3 regions of the Escherichia sp. HH091_1A genome follow, and region 3 is predicted to be linked to each of the others. Evidence: predicted binding sites of a transcription regulator. Region 3 holds the regulator's gene; each other region holds the start of a gene.
The links. Region 3 encodes PurR, which represses purine synthesis genes. Its sites were predicted from a motif close to CANGCAAACGTTTGCNTG; they were not measured.
Positions count from the first base shown of each region.

Region 1: purH (bifunctional phosphoribosylaminoimidazolecarboxamide formyltransferase/IMP cyclohydrolase) is a predicted target of PurR. The motif match lies at 1,830-1,847, and genes of this name have one in related genera.
Region 2: purE (5-(carboxyamino)imidazole ribonucleotide mutase) is a predicted target of PurR. The motif match lies at 2,625-2,642, and genes of this name have one in related genera.

Region 1 is NZ_AP025747.1:4,903,174-4,908,235, forward strand. It holds gene purD (phosphoribosylamine--glycine ligase) at 1-122, opposite strand, end outside; gene purH (bifunctional phosphoribosylaminoimidazolecarboxamide formyltransferase/IMP cyclohydrolase) at 134-1,723, opposite strand; rRNA gene QUF14_RS24325 (16S ribosomal RNA) at 2,340-3,881, shown strand; tRNA gene QUF14_RS24330 (tRNA-Glu) at 4,053-4,128, shown strand; rRNA gene QUF14_RS24335 (23S ribosomal RNA) at 4,323-5,062, shown strand, end outside.
Region 2 is NZ_AP025747.1:667,013-672,074, forward strand. It holds gene QUF14_RS03010 (carbamate kinase) at 1-747, shown strand, start outside; gene purK (5-(carboxyamino)imidazole ribonucleotide synthase) at 981-2,048, opposite strand; gene purE (5-(carboxyamino)imidazole ribonucleotide mutase) at 2,045-2,554, opposite strand; gene lpxH (UDP-2,3-diacylglucosamine diphosphatase) at 2,672-3,394, opposite strand; gene ppiB (peptidylprolyl isomerase B) at 3,397-3,891, opposite strand; gene cysS (cysteine--tRNA ligase) at 4,065-5,062, shown strand, end outside.
Region 3 is NZ_AP025747.1:2,043,566-2,048,627, reverse strand. It holds gene cfa (cyclopropane fatty acyl phospholipid synthase) at 1-422, opposite strand, end outside; gene punC (purine nucleoside transporter PunC) at 713-1,924, opposite strand; gene punR (DNA-binding transcriptional activator PunR) at 2,037-2,969, shown strand; gene purR (HTH-type transcriptional repressor PurR) at 2,966-3,991, opposite strand; gene cydH (cytochrome bd-I accessory subunit CydH) at 4,290-4,379, shown strand; gene QUF14_RS10150 (MFS transporter) at 4,545-5,062, shown strand, end outside.

The sequences.
Region 1 (5,062 bases), 2.6 Mb from region 3:
GGTTCCAGTGCAGTGCCTGCGTTACCCGGAGCAACAAAAACAGTCTCAACCAGCGGCGACTGGGCCGCTTTCCAGGCCAGCGCGTGCTCGCGCCCGCCATTACCAATCACTAATACTTTCATCTGTCGCTCCATTAATGGCGGAAGTGGCGCATGTCGGTGAAGAGCATCGCAATACCGTGCTCGTCGGCGGCGGCAATCACTTCGTCATCACGGATAGAACCGCCAGGCTGGATTACGCAGGTCACGCCCGCAGCGGCCGCGGCATCAATACCGTCGCGGAACGGGAAGAATGCGTCAGAAGCCATTGACGAACCTTTCACTTCCAGGCCTTCATCGGCAGCTTTAATACCGGCGATTTTCGCGGAGTACACGCGGCTCATCTGGCCTGCGCCAATACCGATGGTCATATTGTTTTTGGCGTAGACAATGGCGTTAGATTTCACGAACTTCGCCACCTTCCAGCAGAACAGCGCATCACGCAGCTCCTGTTCGGTCGGCTGACGTTTGGTGACGACGCGCAGTTCTTCTGCACCAACCATCCCCAGGTCACGATCCTGAACCAGCAGACCGCCGTTCACGCGTTTGAAATCAAGGCCTGGAACACGCTCGGCCCACTGACCACATGTCAGGACACGTACGTTCTGTTTAGCGGCGGTGATTTTCAACGCTTCTTCGCTGGCGGACGGCGCAATAATCACTTCAACAAACTGACGAGAAATGATGGCCTGTGCGGTTTCAGCATCCAGCTCGCGGTTAAAGGCGATAATGCCGCCGAACGCCGAGGTGGGGTCGGTTTTATACGCGCGATCGTAAGCATCAAGAATGGAATTGCCGATAGCCACACCGCAAGGGTTGGCGTGCTTCACAATCACACATGCCGGCTCGGCGAACTCTTTCACGCACTCCAGCGCCGCATCGGTATCGGCGATGTTGTTATAAGAGAGGGCTTTACCCTGAACCTGGGTTGCGGTGGCAACGGAGGCTTCTTTCACATTCTCTTCTATATAGAAGGCAGCCTGCTGGTGGCTGTTCTCGCCGTAGCGCATATCCTGCTTCTTAATGAAGTTCAGGTTCAGCGTACGCGGGAAGCGACCGGCGGCTTCTTTGCTTTCACCGTGATAGGCTGGGACCATGCTGCCGAAGTAGTTGGCAATCATGCTGTCGTAGGCGGCGGTATGTTCAAAGGCTTTGATAGCGAGATCGAAACGGGTTGCAAGCGTCAGCGATGCTTCGTTGGCATCCATCTCTTTAATAATGGCGTCGTAGTCGCTGCTCTTCACCACGATTGCGACATCTTTATGGTTCTTGGCGGCGGAGCGCACCATCGTTGGACCACCGATATCGATGTTCTCAACCGCATCTTCCAGCGAGCAGCCTTCACGGGCAACGGTCTGGGCGAACGGATAGAGGTTAACAACTACCATATCGATAGGTTGGATCTGATGTTCTTCCATAATGGCATCGTCCTGGCCGCGACGGCCCAGAATGCCACCATGCACTTTTGGATGCAGGGTCTTCACGCGTCCATCCATCATCTCCGGGAAACCGGTGTAATCGGAAACTTCGGTTACCGGCAGACCCTTTTCTGCTAACAGACGGGCAGTGCCCCCTGTAGACAGCAGCTCCACACCGCGTGCGGAAAGTGCCTGGGCGAATTCGACGATACCGGCTTTGTCAGAAACACTGAGCAGAGCGCGGCGGACTGGACGACGTTGTTGCATGGTAAATCCCCTGGATTTGACTATTACAGAGAGCGTTAGCTGAATTTTTCGCGAAAAACTCAGCTAACGCCCCTAACGGGGCATCCTTATTTTTCGCCCGCATTGTAACGAAAACGTTTGCGCAACGCTCGCGAATTTTTCTCTTTCAATGGTGATCACAATTTTGACAGTGTTTACCGTGGGAAAAATACAGAAATTACATTGATGATTGTGGATAACTCTGTGCATAAAAAGGTATAAAGCGGGGTTTTGCTGGGGAATGCAGCAGTCAGTCATTTTTCTGCAATTTTTCTATTGCGGCCTGCGGAGAACTCCCTATAATGCGCCTCCATCGACACGGCGGATGTGAATCACTTCACACAAACAGCCGGTTCGGTTGAAGAGAAAAATCCTGAAATTCAGGGTTGACTCTGAAAGAGGAAAGCGTAATATACGCCACCTCGCGACAGTGAGCTGAAAGCCGCGTCGCAACTGCTCTTTAACAATTTATCAGACAATCTGTGTGGGCACTCGAAGATACGGATTCTTAACGTCGCAAGACGAAAAATGAATACCAAGTCTCAAGAGTGAACACGTAATTCATTACGAAGTTTAATTCTTTGAGCATCAAACTTTTAAATTGAAGAGTTTGATCATGGCTCAGATTGAACGCTGGCGGCAGGCCTAACACATGCAAGTCGAACGGTAACAGGAAGCAGCTTGCTGCTTTGCTGACGAGTGGCGGACGGGTGAGTAATGTCTGGGAAACTGCCTGATGGAGGGGGATAACTACTGGAAACGGTAGCTAATACCGCATAACGTCGCAAGACCAAAGAGGGGGACCTTCGGGCCTCTTGCCATCGGATGTGCCCAGATGGGATTAGCTAGTAGGTGGGGTAACGGCTCACCTAGGCGACGATCCCTAGCTGGTCTGAGAGGATGACCAGCCACACTGGAACTGAGACACGGTCCAGACTCCTACGGGAGGCAGCAGTGGGGAATATTGCACAATGGGCGCAAGCCTGATGCAGCCATGCCGCGTGTATGAAGAAGGCCTTCGGGTTGTAAAGTACTTTCAGCGGGGAGGAAGGGAGTAAAGTTAATACCTTTGCTCATTGACGTTACCCGCAGAAGAAGCACCGGCTAACTCCGTGCCAGCAGCCGCGGTAATACGGAGGGTGCAAGCGTTAATCGGAATTACTGGGCGTAAAGCGCACGCAGGCGGTTTGTTAAGTCAGATGTGAAATCCCCGGGCTCAACCTGGGAACTGCATCTGATACTGGCAAGCTTGAGTCTCGTAGAGGGGGGTAGAATTCCAGGTGTAGCGGTGAAATGCGTAGAGATCTGGAGGAATACCGGTGGCGAAGGCGGCCCCCTGGACGAAGACTGACGCTCAGGTGCGAAAGCGTGGGGAGCAAACAGGATTAGATACCCTGGTAGTCCACGCCGTAAACGATGTCGACTTGGAGGTTGTGCCCTTGAGGCGTGGCTTCCGGAGCTAACGCGTTAAGTCGACCGCCTGGGGAGTACGGCCGCAAGGTTAAAACTCAAATGAATTGACGGGGGCCCGCACAAGCGGTGGAGCATGTGGTTTAATTCGATGCAACGCGAAGAACCTTACCTGGTCTTGACATCCACGGAAGTTTTCAGAGATGAGAATGTGCCTTCGGGAACCGTGAGACAGGTGCTGCATGGCTGTCGTCAGCTCGTGTTGTGAAATGTTGGGTTAAGTCCCGCAACGAGCGCAACCCTTATCCTTTGTTGCCAGCGGTCCGGCCGGGAACTCAAAGGAGACTGCCAGTGATAAACTGGAGGAAGGTGGGGATGACGTCAAGTCATCATGGCCCTTACGACCAGGGCTACACACGTGCTACAATGGCGCATACAAAGAGAAGCGACCTCGCGAGAGCAAGCGGACCTCATAAAGTGCGTCGTAGTCCGGATTGGAGTCTGCAACTCGACTCCATGAAGTCGGAATCGCTAGTAATCGTGGATCAGAATGCCACGGTGAATACGTTCCCGGGCCTTGTACACACCGCCCGTCACACCATGGGAGTGGGTTGCAAAAGAAGTAGGTAGCTTAACCTTCGGGAGGGCGCTTACCACTTTGTGATTCATGACTGGGGTGAAGTCGTAACAAGGTAACCGTAGGGGAACCTGCGGTTGGATCACCTCCTTACCTTAAAGAACTGTACTTTGCAGTGCTCACACAGATTGTCTGATGAAAAGTGAATAGCAAGGCGTTTACGCGTTGGGAGTGAGGCTGAAGAGAATAAGGCCGTTCGCTTTCTATTAATGAAAGCTCACCCTACACGAAAATATCACGCAGCGCGTGATAAGCAATTTTCGTGTCCCCTTCGTCTAGAGGCCCAGGACACCGCCCTTTCACGGCGGTAACAGGGGTTCGAATCCCCTAGGGGACGCCACTTGCTGGTTTGTGAGTGAAAGTCGCCGACCTTAATATCGTTAAAGATGACTTACGAGTCATGTTTAAGATATTTGCTCTTTAAAAATCTGGATCAAGCTGAAAATTGAAACACTGAACAACGAGAGTTGTTCGTGAGTCTCTCAAATTTTCGCAACACGATGATGAATCGAAAGAAACATTTTCGGGTTGTGAGGTTAAGCGACTAAGCGTACACGGTGGATGCCCTGGCAGTCAGAGGCGATGAAGGACGTGCTAATCTGCGATAAGCGTCGGTAAGGTGATATGAACCGTTATAACCGGCGATTTCCGAATGGGGAAACCCAGTGTGATTCGTCACACTATCATTAACTGAATCCATAGGTTAATGAGGCGAACCGGGGGAACTGAAACATCTAAGTACCCCGAGGAAAAGAAATCAACCGAGATTCCCCCAGTAGCGGCGAGCGAACGGGGAGGAGCCCAGAGCCTGAATCAGTGTGTGTGTTAGTGGAAGCGTCTGGAAAGGCGCGCGATACAGGGTGACAGCCCCGTACACAAAAATGCACATATTGTGAGCTCGATGAGTAGGGCGGGACACGTGGTATCCTGTCTGAATATGGGGGGACCATCCTCCAAGGCTAAATACTCCTGACTGACCGATAGTGAACCAGTACCGTGAGGGAAAGGCGAAAAGAACCCCGGCGAGGGGAGTGAAAAAGAACCTGAAACCGTGTACGTACAAGCAGTGGGAGCCTCTTTATGGGGTGACTGCGTACCTTTTGTATAATGGGTCAGCGACTTATATTCTGTAGCAAGGTTAACCGAATAGGGGAGCCGAAGGGAAACCGAGTCTTAACTGGGCGTTAAGTTGCAGGGTATAGACCCGAAACCCGGTGATCTAGCCATGGGCAGGTTGAAGGTTGGGTAACACTAACTGGAGGACCGAACCGACT
Region 2 (5,062 bases), 1.4 Mb from region 3:
AACGGGCCGCAGGTGGGGCTGCTGGCGTTACAGAATCTGGCGTGGAAAGAGGTAGAACCGTATCCGCTGGATGTGCTGGTGGCGGAAAGCCAGGGCATGATTGGCTATATGCTGGCGCAGAGCTTGAGCGCACAGCCGCAGATGCCGCCTGTCACGACGGTGCTGACGCGCATTGAAGTTTCGCCTGATGATCCGGCGTTTTTGCAGCCAGAGAAGTTTATCGGTCCGGTTTATCAGCCAGAAGAACAAGAGGTACTGGAAGCGGCTTATGGCTGGCAGATGAAACGTGATGGTAAATATTTACGCCGGGTGGTGGCATCTCCGCAACCGCGTAAAATTCTCGACAGTGAAGCCATCGAGTTGTTGCTCAAAGAGGGGCATGTGGTGATTTGCAGTGGCGGCGGCGGTGTTCCGGTGACGGATGACGGAGCAGGGAGTGAAGCGGTGATTGATAAAGATCTCGCCGCGGCGCTGCTTGCCGAGCAGATTAATGCCGATGGACTGGTGATCCTCACCGATGCTGACGCGGTTTATGAAAACTGGGGAACGCCGCAGCAACGCGCCATTCGCCATGCCACACCGGATGAGTTAGCGCCATTTGCCAAAGCCGATGGGGCGATGGGACCGAAGGTGACGGCGGTAAGTGGCTATGTCAGAAGCCGTGGTAAACCTGCGTGGATTGGGGCGTTATCGCGGATTGAAGAGACGCTGGCGGGCGAAGCGGGGACCTGTATTTCGCTGTCGTGATGGGAGCATCCAGCATATGGCACACCATGCCTGATGCGACGCTTGACGCGTCTTATCAGGCCTACAATGGGTACCGGATTGGTAGTCGGATAAGGCGTTCACGCCGCATCCGGTAATCGGCGCACCATGCCTGATGCGACGCTTGACGCGTCTTATCAGGCCTACAATGGGTACCGGATTAGTAGGCCGGATAAGGCGTTCACGCCGCATCCGGCAGGAATATGAGTACCAGGTTAACTGAACTTACTCTGCGCCCACATCACGCCGCTGGCATACTCTGGCGGCAGCAGCGGGATTAATGCTTCCAGCGTCGCGGTCAGACGCGATGTGTCGCTGTCGGTCAAATTCAGATGCCCCACTTTACGGCCCGGACGCACTTCTTTGTCGTACCAGTGCAGATGCACCAGCGGCAGTTTCAGCCAGTCATAATTCACATCGCTACCAATCAGGTTGATCATCACCGACGGGCTATTGACCACCGGTTGCGGTAACGGCAGATCGGTAATTGCCCGCAGATGCAGCTCAAACTGGCTGATGCTGGCACCGTTTTGCGTCCAGTGACCACTGTTATGTACACGCGGAGCCAGTTCGTTGATCAGCAGACCTTGCGGCGTGACAAAACACTCCATCGCCATCACGCCCACATAGCCCAGCTCCTGCATAATCGCCGACAGCATCTCTTCGGCCTGCGCCTGCTGCTGTGCGTTGGCCTGCGGGAAAGCGACGCTGGTGCGCAAAATACCATCCTGATGCAGGTTATGCGTCAGCGGATAAAACACAGTGCTGCCATCAAAGCCGCGCGCGCCAACCAGCGATACTTCACCAGTGAAGTTAATGCCCTGCTCGACAATACATTCGCCGTAGCATTCAGTCGGTAACTGTGCGGTTTCATCGGCGTGTAAACGCCATTGACCGCGACCGTCATAGCCACCAGTGCGACGCTTAACAATCGCCAGTTCACCTAAACGATCAAACACCGCAGGCCACTCACTGCGATCGGCAAGTAACTGCCACGGTGCAGTCGGCAGGTGAAGCTTGTCGAAAAGCTGCTTCTGAGTCAGACGGTCGGCAATAATTGGGAACACATCGCGGTTCACAAAGGCTGGATGGCGTGCCAACTCGCGCGTTAATGCGGTTTCCGGCCAGCGTTCGATCTCAGCGGTAATCACGCTTTGTTGAAAGGGCACCGCCGCCGGTTCAGCGTCCAGCCCGACCGGCCAGACAGCAATGCCTAACGGTTCGCCTGCCTGGCGCAACATACGTCCTAACTGCCCGTTACCGAGGACGCAAACCTGTTTCATGCCGCACCTCGCGGGTCCGGGTTTTCCAGCACTTCATCAGTCTGGGCTTTGCGCCAGTCATTCAAACGCTGGTGCAGTTCTTTATCATGAGTTGCAAGAATTTGTGCTGCCAGTAACGCCGCGTTTGCCGCGCCAGCTTTACCTATCGCCAGCGTACCCACCGGAATGCCGCGCGGCATTTGTACGATGGAGTAGAGGCTATCGACACCGCTCAGTGCGGCGCTCTGTACTGGCACACCCAGCACTGGCACCAGCGTTTTGGCGGCAATCATGCCCGGCAGGTGCGCTGCGCCGCCTGCGCCCGCAATAATCACCTGATAACCGTTCTCTTCGGCACTTTCGGCGAAGCTGAACAGTTTATCGGGGGTGCGGTGAGCAGAAACCACTTCAACGTGGTGCGGGACATTCAGGATTTCGAAGATTTCGGCGGCGAACTGCATGGTAGCCCAGTCGCTTTTGGACCCCATCACGATGGCGACACGCGCCGGATTATTGCGGGAAGACATGCGTCTTAAAACTCCTGTGGTGCACAACTCTCGGCTTTAGAGGGCACAGAGAATAGCACGGAAAGAGAGCAAGGAAAACGGTTGCGCGGCTATGAAATCAGCAAAGTTGCGCGTTTTTTAAAATGGAAAATGGATCAACTCAACGTCATCCGCCGTGACTTTCACCATCGAACCTTCCGTATGCCAGGCACCCAGTACCACGCGGAAAGCAGGTTGCTGATTGGCGATCAGTTCATGCACCGCCGGGCGATGGGTATGCCCGTGAATCAACCATTGCACCTGATGTTTTTCCATCGCACTGACCACCGCGTTTTGGTTAACGTCCATGATCGCCAACGATTTACTGCTGTTGGCTTCTTTGCTGTTCGCTCGCATTCGCGCGGCAATGCGTTTGCGCACAAACAACGGCAGGGCGAGGAATAGCGTTTGCAGCCACGGCTTATGGACTTTGGCGCGAAAAGCCTGATAACCGATGTCATCGGTGCACAGCGTGTCGCCATGCATAATCAACACCCGACGACCATAAAGTTCGAGCACTTTTTCTTCCGGCAATAACGTCATGCCACTCTCACGGGCAAAGCGTTTGCCAAGCAGAAAATCACGGTTGCCATGAATGAAATAACAGGGAACGCCGGAATCGGATACCGCTTTGATCGCTGCGGCCATCTGGCGATGGAGTGGGTTGGGATCGTCATCGCCAATCCATGCTTCAAACAGATCGCCAAGAATATACAGCGCGTCGGCCTTGCGGGCTTCCCCCGCTAAAAAACGCAGAAAACCGGCGGTGATCGCCGGTTCTTCCACGCAGAGATGAAGATCTGCAATAAAGAGTGTCGCCACGATTACTCGCTAACGGTCACGCTTTCAATGATAACGTCTTCTTTAGGCACGTCCTGGTGCATACCGCTACGACCGGTTGCTACACCTTTGATTTTGTCTACCACGTCCATGCCTTCAACCACTTCAGCAAACACGCAGTAACCCCAACCTTGCAGGCTTTCGCCAGAGAAGTTCAGGAAGTCGTTATCAACCACGTTGATGAAGAACTGTGCAGTTGCAGAGTGCGGTGCCTGAGTACGGGCCATTGCCAGCGTACCGCGGGTGTTTTTCAGACCGTTGTTGGCTTCGTTTTTGATCGGTTCTTTGGTGGCTTTTTGCTTCATGCCTGGCTCAAAACCGCCGCCCTGAATCATAAAGCCGTTGATAACACGGTGGAAAATGGTGTTGTTGTAAAAACCTTCGCGGCAGTAGTCCAGGAAGTTTTTAACTGTTTCAGGTGCTTTATCGTCAAAAGTTTTGATGACAATATCGCCGTGATTGGTGTGGAAAGTAACCATTTTTGCATCCTGTTCCGTTTGATTGGTGCTTCAACCCGATTCGGGTCATATATAGGGTGGTGTTATAGCATAACCGCACGATCGGATCATCACGCAATGTATGCTGATTCGCGCGGGAAATATGGGTATTATACGCAACTCAATTACCCACACATGTCTAAACGGAATCTTCGATGCTAAAAATCTTCAATACTCTGACACGCCAAAAAGAGGAATTTAAGCCTATTCACGCCGGGGAAGTCGGCATGTACGTGTGTGGAATCACCGTTTACGATCTCTGTCATATCGGTCACGGGCGTACCTTTGTTGCCTTTGACGTGGTTGCACGCTATTTGCGTTTCCTCGGCTATAAGCTGAAGTATGTGCGCAACATTACCGATATCGACGACAAAATCATCAAGCGTGCCAATGAAAATGGCGAAAGCTTTGTAGCGCTGGTGGATCGCATGATCGCCGAAATGCACAAAGATTTTGATGCTTTGAATATTCTGCGCCCGGATATGGAACCGCGTGCGACGCACCATATCGCAGAAATTATTGAACTCACTGAACAACTGATCGCCAAAGGTCACGCTTATGTGGCGGACAACGGCGACGTGATGTTCGACGTACCGACCGATCCAACTTATGGCGTGCTGTCGCGTCAGGATCTCGACCAGCTGCAGGCAGGCGCGCGCGTTGACGTGGTCGACGACAAACGCAACCCGATGGACTTCGTTCTGTGGAAGATGTCGAAAGAGGGCGAACCGAGCTGGCCGTCTCCGTGGGGCGCAGGCCGTCCAGGCTGGCACATTGAATGTTCGGCAATGAACTGCAAGCAGTTGGGTAACCACTTTGATATCCACGGCGGTGGTTCAGACCTGATGTTCCCGCACCACGAGAACGAAATCGCGCAGTCCACCTGTGCCCATGATGGTCAGTATGTGAACTACTGGATGCACTCGGGGATGGTAATGGTTGACCGAGAGAAGATGTCCAAATCGCTGGGTAACTTCTTTACCGTGCGTGATGTGCTGAAATACTACGACGCGGAAACCGTGCGTTACTTCCTGATGTCGGGCCACTATCGCAGCCAGCTGAACTACAGCGAAGAGAACCTGAAGCAGGCGCGTGCGGCGCTGGAGCGCCTCTACACTGCGCTGCGCGGCACAGATAAAACCGTTGCGCCTGC
Region 3 (5,062 bases):
TAAGCGCAGGAATATTGCATGAACGGATCAAGCATGCGACTGAATAAGTCATTACCCAAATCGTAATGCTCTTTGCCGACTATCCAGGCACGTTTTTTACTCTGCAGATTGAAGAGACGAGCGCTGGCAATACGCAGCGTGTCTTTGAAATGATGGGGGAGTTGGTTCTCGAGACCTGCGCGTAAGACTTTGCTAAAAAACATATCCAGTCGGTCACATTCCCACCAGCCATCCATATAACTTTCGCCTAACCCCAACGATCCTTCCTGCAGAACGCGTTTAAAAAAATCGGGATTTTTCACACGAATATCCGCCGGGGCAGAACCGTTAATGGCTATACCGGCACGGCTAAGTAATTCGTTGGCGATACGGTACCAGTTGTCATCCGGTACGCTGACTTCTTCTATACACGATGAACTCATAGTTTCTCCATCACTGGTCGGTGATCAGAACCTTAAAACAGCGTAGACGCTTTTTGGGCTTTGTGAGAAATCTCGCAGAAAAAACTGCGAGTCTATAATCCGACGTAGAACAGAGGGAAAGGAGGAACCCTTGCCGAAATGACCATCCATAGTGAGTAGGGAACGTTCCTGTCCCCATAAAAACATAATATTTATCGTAGTCTTAACAACTCGAAATTAGTATAGGCCGCTAATTTCAATCATACAACAAAATTTTGTTAGCAGCCTAAGTATAAGCATATCGATATAGATCAGTGTGATTCGCTATGCGCCACTTCGGCATTGCCATGGCTCTGGCAATCCACTTCTTCACTGCGTTGCATCATGTAACCGAGAGCGACCAGCACTACTGTTGATAACATCACGCTGGTGGTGGTGAGCAATGGCGTACTGATACTGATAAGCCAGGACACTACCAGACTTGCGAGGAAGCACAGACCCAGTTGTAGAGTGTTCTGCAACGCTGCGGCGCGACCAGTTGCATGTGGGAAAGGACGCAGTGCCTGGGCGACAACAATCGGGTAGATCGCGCCGTTGGCAATCGCCATCACACAGAATGGGATCAGGATTTCGGCCAGCGACACATGGCTAATGAAGCCCGCAGCCCAGGTCGCAATGACGCTGACAGCAAACAGCACCAGCAACCACGGTAATAACTGCTTGCCTTGCCATTTTTGTAGTGCGGCGCGACAGCCATAGCCACCAATCAGAAACGCGATAGTTTGCGGGACATAGCTTAAACCAATCACTGCCGGGCTGTAACCCATTTCGCTAAGGATGAACGGTGAACCGGTCAGCCATGCAAAAAAACTGGCTGAACAGGCCGCGTATACCAGCACGTTGCCGCGATAGGTTTTAGAACGTAGCAGATCGGTAAAGGTCAGACCATCCTGACTATTGTTACGGGCCTTCGTCGTGGGTTTGAGCCAGAAAATAGGCAGAATCAGCACCACGGTAATGGCAAACAGGGTGGCGAATATCGCCTGCCAGGAAAAATGGACCAGCAGCCAGCTTCCTAACAGAGGAGCCAGTGCCGGAGATAGACCCACCAGCGGCATGATGGTCGCAAAAATACGGTTAACTTTCTGTGAAGGATAATAATCCGTCACTAACGCTTGCCAGATAACCGCCGCGGCGCAGACACCTACAGCCTGTACAAAACGCAATACCAGCAGCGTGGCGGCGTTTTCAACCCACAGCATCCCCAGACTACCTAACGCAAAAATTGTCAGGCCGATGAATAACACCGGTTTACGACCATAACGGTCGGAGAGCGGCCCCCACAGAAGCTGGGCTGCGGCAAATCCGGCAAGGAACAGACTAAGGCTGGCACTGACAGCAGACGCAGGCGTTTGCAGGTCGGCCTGTATGGCGGCGAAAGCAGGCAGATACATATCGGTTGCCAGAAAACCGAGTACGCTCAAACCTGCCAGCCAGACTAAAAATCTTTTCCCAGGTTGCATGTATATTCTCTAAATCTCTCAATTAAACACCGCCGCAAAGTGTAGGGAGTGAAATTAGTGTTGTGAAACGGTAATATTTGATGACTGGTTTCAAAAATTTTGCAGGCAGACTATGTGGTCAGAATATTCACTCGAAGTTGTTGATGCGGTAGCGCGTAATGGTAGTTTTAGCGCTGCAGCCCAGGAGTTGCATCGCGTTCCTTCTGCGGTCAGCTATACCGTGCGTCAGCTGGAAGAGTGGCTGGCGGTGCCTCTGTTTGAACGACGTCACCGTGATGTGGAACTGACCGCTGCCGGGGCGTGGTTTCTCAAAGAAGGGCGCTCTGTTGTCAAAAAAATGCAGATCACTCGGCAGCAATGTCAGCAGATAGCGAACGGCTGGCGCGGTCAGTTAGCTATCGCAGTGGATAATATTGTCAGGCCAGAACGTACACGGCAGATGATCGTTGATTTTTATCGCCATTTTGATGATGTCGAACTTCTTGTCTTTCAGGAAGTGTTCAACGGTGTCTGGGATGCGCTTTCCGACGGGCGCGTGGAACTGGCGATTGGCGCAACACGCGCGATTCCGGTAGGCGGTCGTTATGCCTTCCGGGATATGGGGATGCTAAGCTGGAGTTGCGTTGTTGCCAGCCACCACCCGCTGGCGTTGATGGATGGCCCGTTCAGCGATGATACGTTGCGCAACTGGCCGTCATTGGTGCGCGAAGACACCTCACGAACGCTACCTAAACGTATTACCTGGTTGCTGGATAACCAAAAAAGACTTGTCGTGCCTGACTGGGAATCATCGGCAACCTGTATCTCGGCAGGATTATGCATAGGGATGGTGCCAACACATTTCGCCAAACCGTGGCTTAATGAGGGGAAGTGGGTAGCATTAGAACTGGAAAACCCCTTTCCGGATTCGGCATGTTGTCTGACATGGCAGCAAAATGATATGTCGCCTGCGTTAACCTGGTTGCTTGAGTATCTCGGCGATAGTGAGACGCTGAATAAGGAGTGGCTGCGGGAGCCGGAAGAGACTCCCGCAACGGGTGATTAACGACGATAGTCTCGGAACGGGCCGTCAGCCACGGAGCGGCGTTCAATCAAGCGCGGATGCACTTCAATGGACTGCGGTTCTTCACGTTTGTTGACGATACGATCCAACAGCATGTTGAACGCTGTTTCACCCAGCGAATCTTTTGGCTGATGGATCGTGGTCAGCGCCGGCGTAAAATAGCGGGCGTTGCGCACGTTATCATAACCGATCAGCGAAACATCCTGCGGGACGCGCAGACCCATTTCATCAGCAGCACAAAGTGCGCCCATTGCCATGATATCGCCACCACAGAAGACGGCAGTAGGGCGATGCGGCTGCGACAGTATTTGCTGCATGGCGCGATAACCGGATTCAGGTTCAAAGTCACCCTGTACAATCCAGCTTTCCGGCACTTTGATCATCGCTTCTTCCATTGCCTTCATAAAACCGGCAAGGCGGCCTGCGCCAGTGTTACGTTCCAGCGGGCCGGGGATAACGCCGATTTCGCGGTGACCGCGTTCAATCAGATAACGCCCGGCCATGTAGCCGCCTTCGAACGCGTTATCAATGACCGCATCGGTGAAGTCAGCTTTTGCTTCACCCCAGTCCATTACCACCATTGGGATATGGCGATACTCTTCCAGCATCGTCAGCAACGGCTCTGGGTACTCAGAACACATCACCAGCAGACCATCGACGCGTTTTTGCGCCATCATCGACAGATAAGCCCGCTGTTTCTCAAGATTGTTCCACGCATTACCCAGAATCAGGGTGTAACCTTTCTGGAAGCAATTTTTTTCAACCGCTTCAATGATCTCGGCAAAATAGGCCGCTTCGCTGCTGGTCGCCAGCAAACCGATAGACTTGGTGTGGTTAACCTTCAGGCTACGCGCCACCGCGCTAGGGGAGTAGTGTAATTCTTTAATCGCTGCCCACACGGCGTTGCGCGTTTCTTCAGCGACGAAACGTGTTTTGTTGATTACGTGTGACACAGTTGTAGTGGAAACGTTTGCTCGTTTCGCTACATCTTTTATTGTTGCCATTCCATTTCACTCCAGACCCTAACTTCAGCTCCTGCAAAATCGCAAGGTAAACGTTTGCCTTTACACACCTTACGCACAACAAAAGTGTTGCGGTACGCCGGAAAAACGACACGGAGCGTCAGGAAGGGGTCAATGGCCAGTACGCAAATAGTGTAAGCGTGGAATTTTGGCCGATCTTGACGAAAAGGGGAAGTGGTAAAAACACTTATCATTATAAATGACGGGAGATTTTTTCATCACAGTGTGTAAAAATGCGTAATATCACTTTTTGTGTGGTAATAAAAAAGGAGAAAACTTGATGAGCACCGACCTTAAATTTTCACTGGTAACAACGATTATCGTCCTCGGTTTGATCGTGGCCGTGGGTTTGACTGCCGCGCTGCACTGATTTCCTCTCGAGGGAGCGCGTTCTCCCTCGCATCTCCTTCCTGTTTGTTAGCAAAATGGCAAAAGTGTTTTCTCTTTTTGTTATTTTCATTTTTTTGTGATTGCTGTCATGCTTTCGCCACTTTAATGAATATCGCGTAATGACGCGAAGAGGTGGAGATAAGGCATGAAAATTAACTATCCGTTGCTGGCGCTGGCGATTGGCGCGTTTGGTATCGGGACAACGGAGTTCTCGCCAATGGGCTTGTTGCCCGTCATTGCGCGCGGTGTGGATGTCTCGATTCCTGCTGCCGGAATGTTAATCAGTGCCTATGCAGTTGGCGTAATGGTGGGCGCGCCGCTGATGACGCTTCTACTTTCTCATCGTGCCCGCCGCAGTGCGTTGATTTTCCTGATGGCGATTTTCACGCTCGGCAACGTACTTTCCGCCATCGCGCCGGATTATATGACCCTGATGCTTTCACGCATTTTGACCAGCCTGAATCACGGAGCATTTTTTGGTTTGGGTTCAGTCGTGGCCGCAAGCGTGGTGCCAAAACATAAACAGGCCAGCGCAGTTGCCACTATGTTTATGGGGTTAACCCTGGCAAATATCGGTGGCGTGCCGGCGGCGACCTGGTTGGGTGAAACCATCGGCTGGCGGATGTCATTTCTGGCAACGGCGGGGCTGGGCGTGATTTCAAT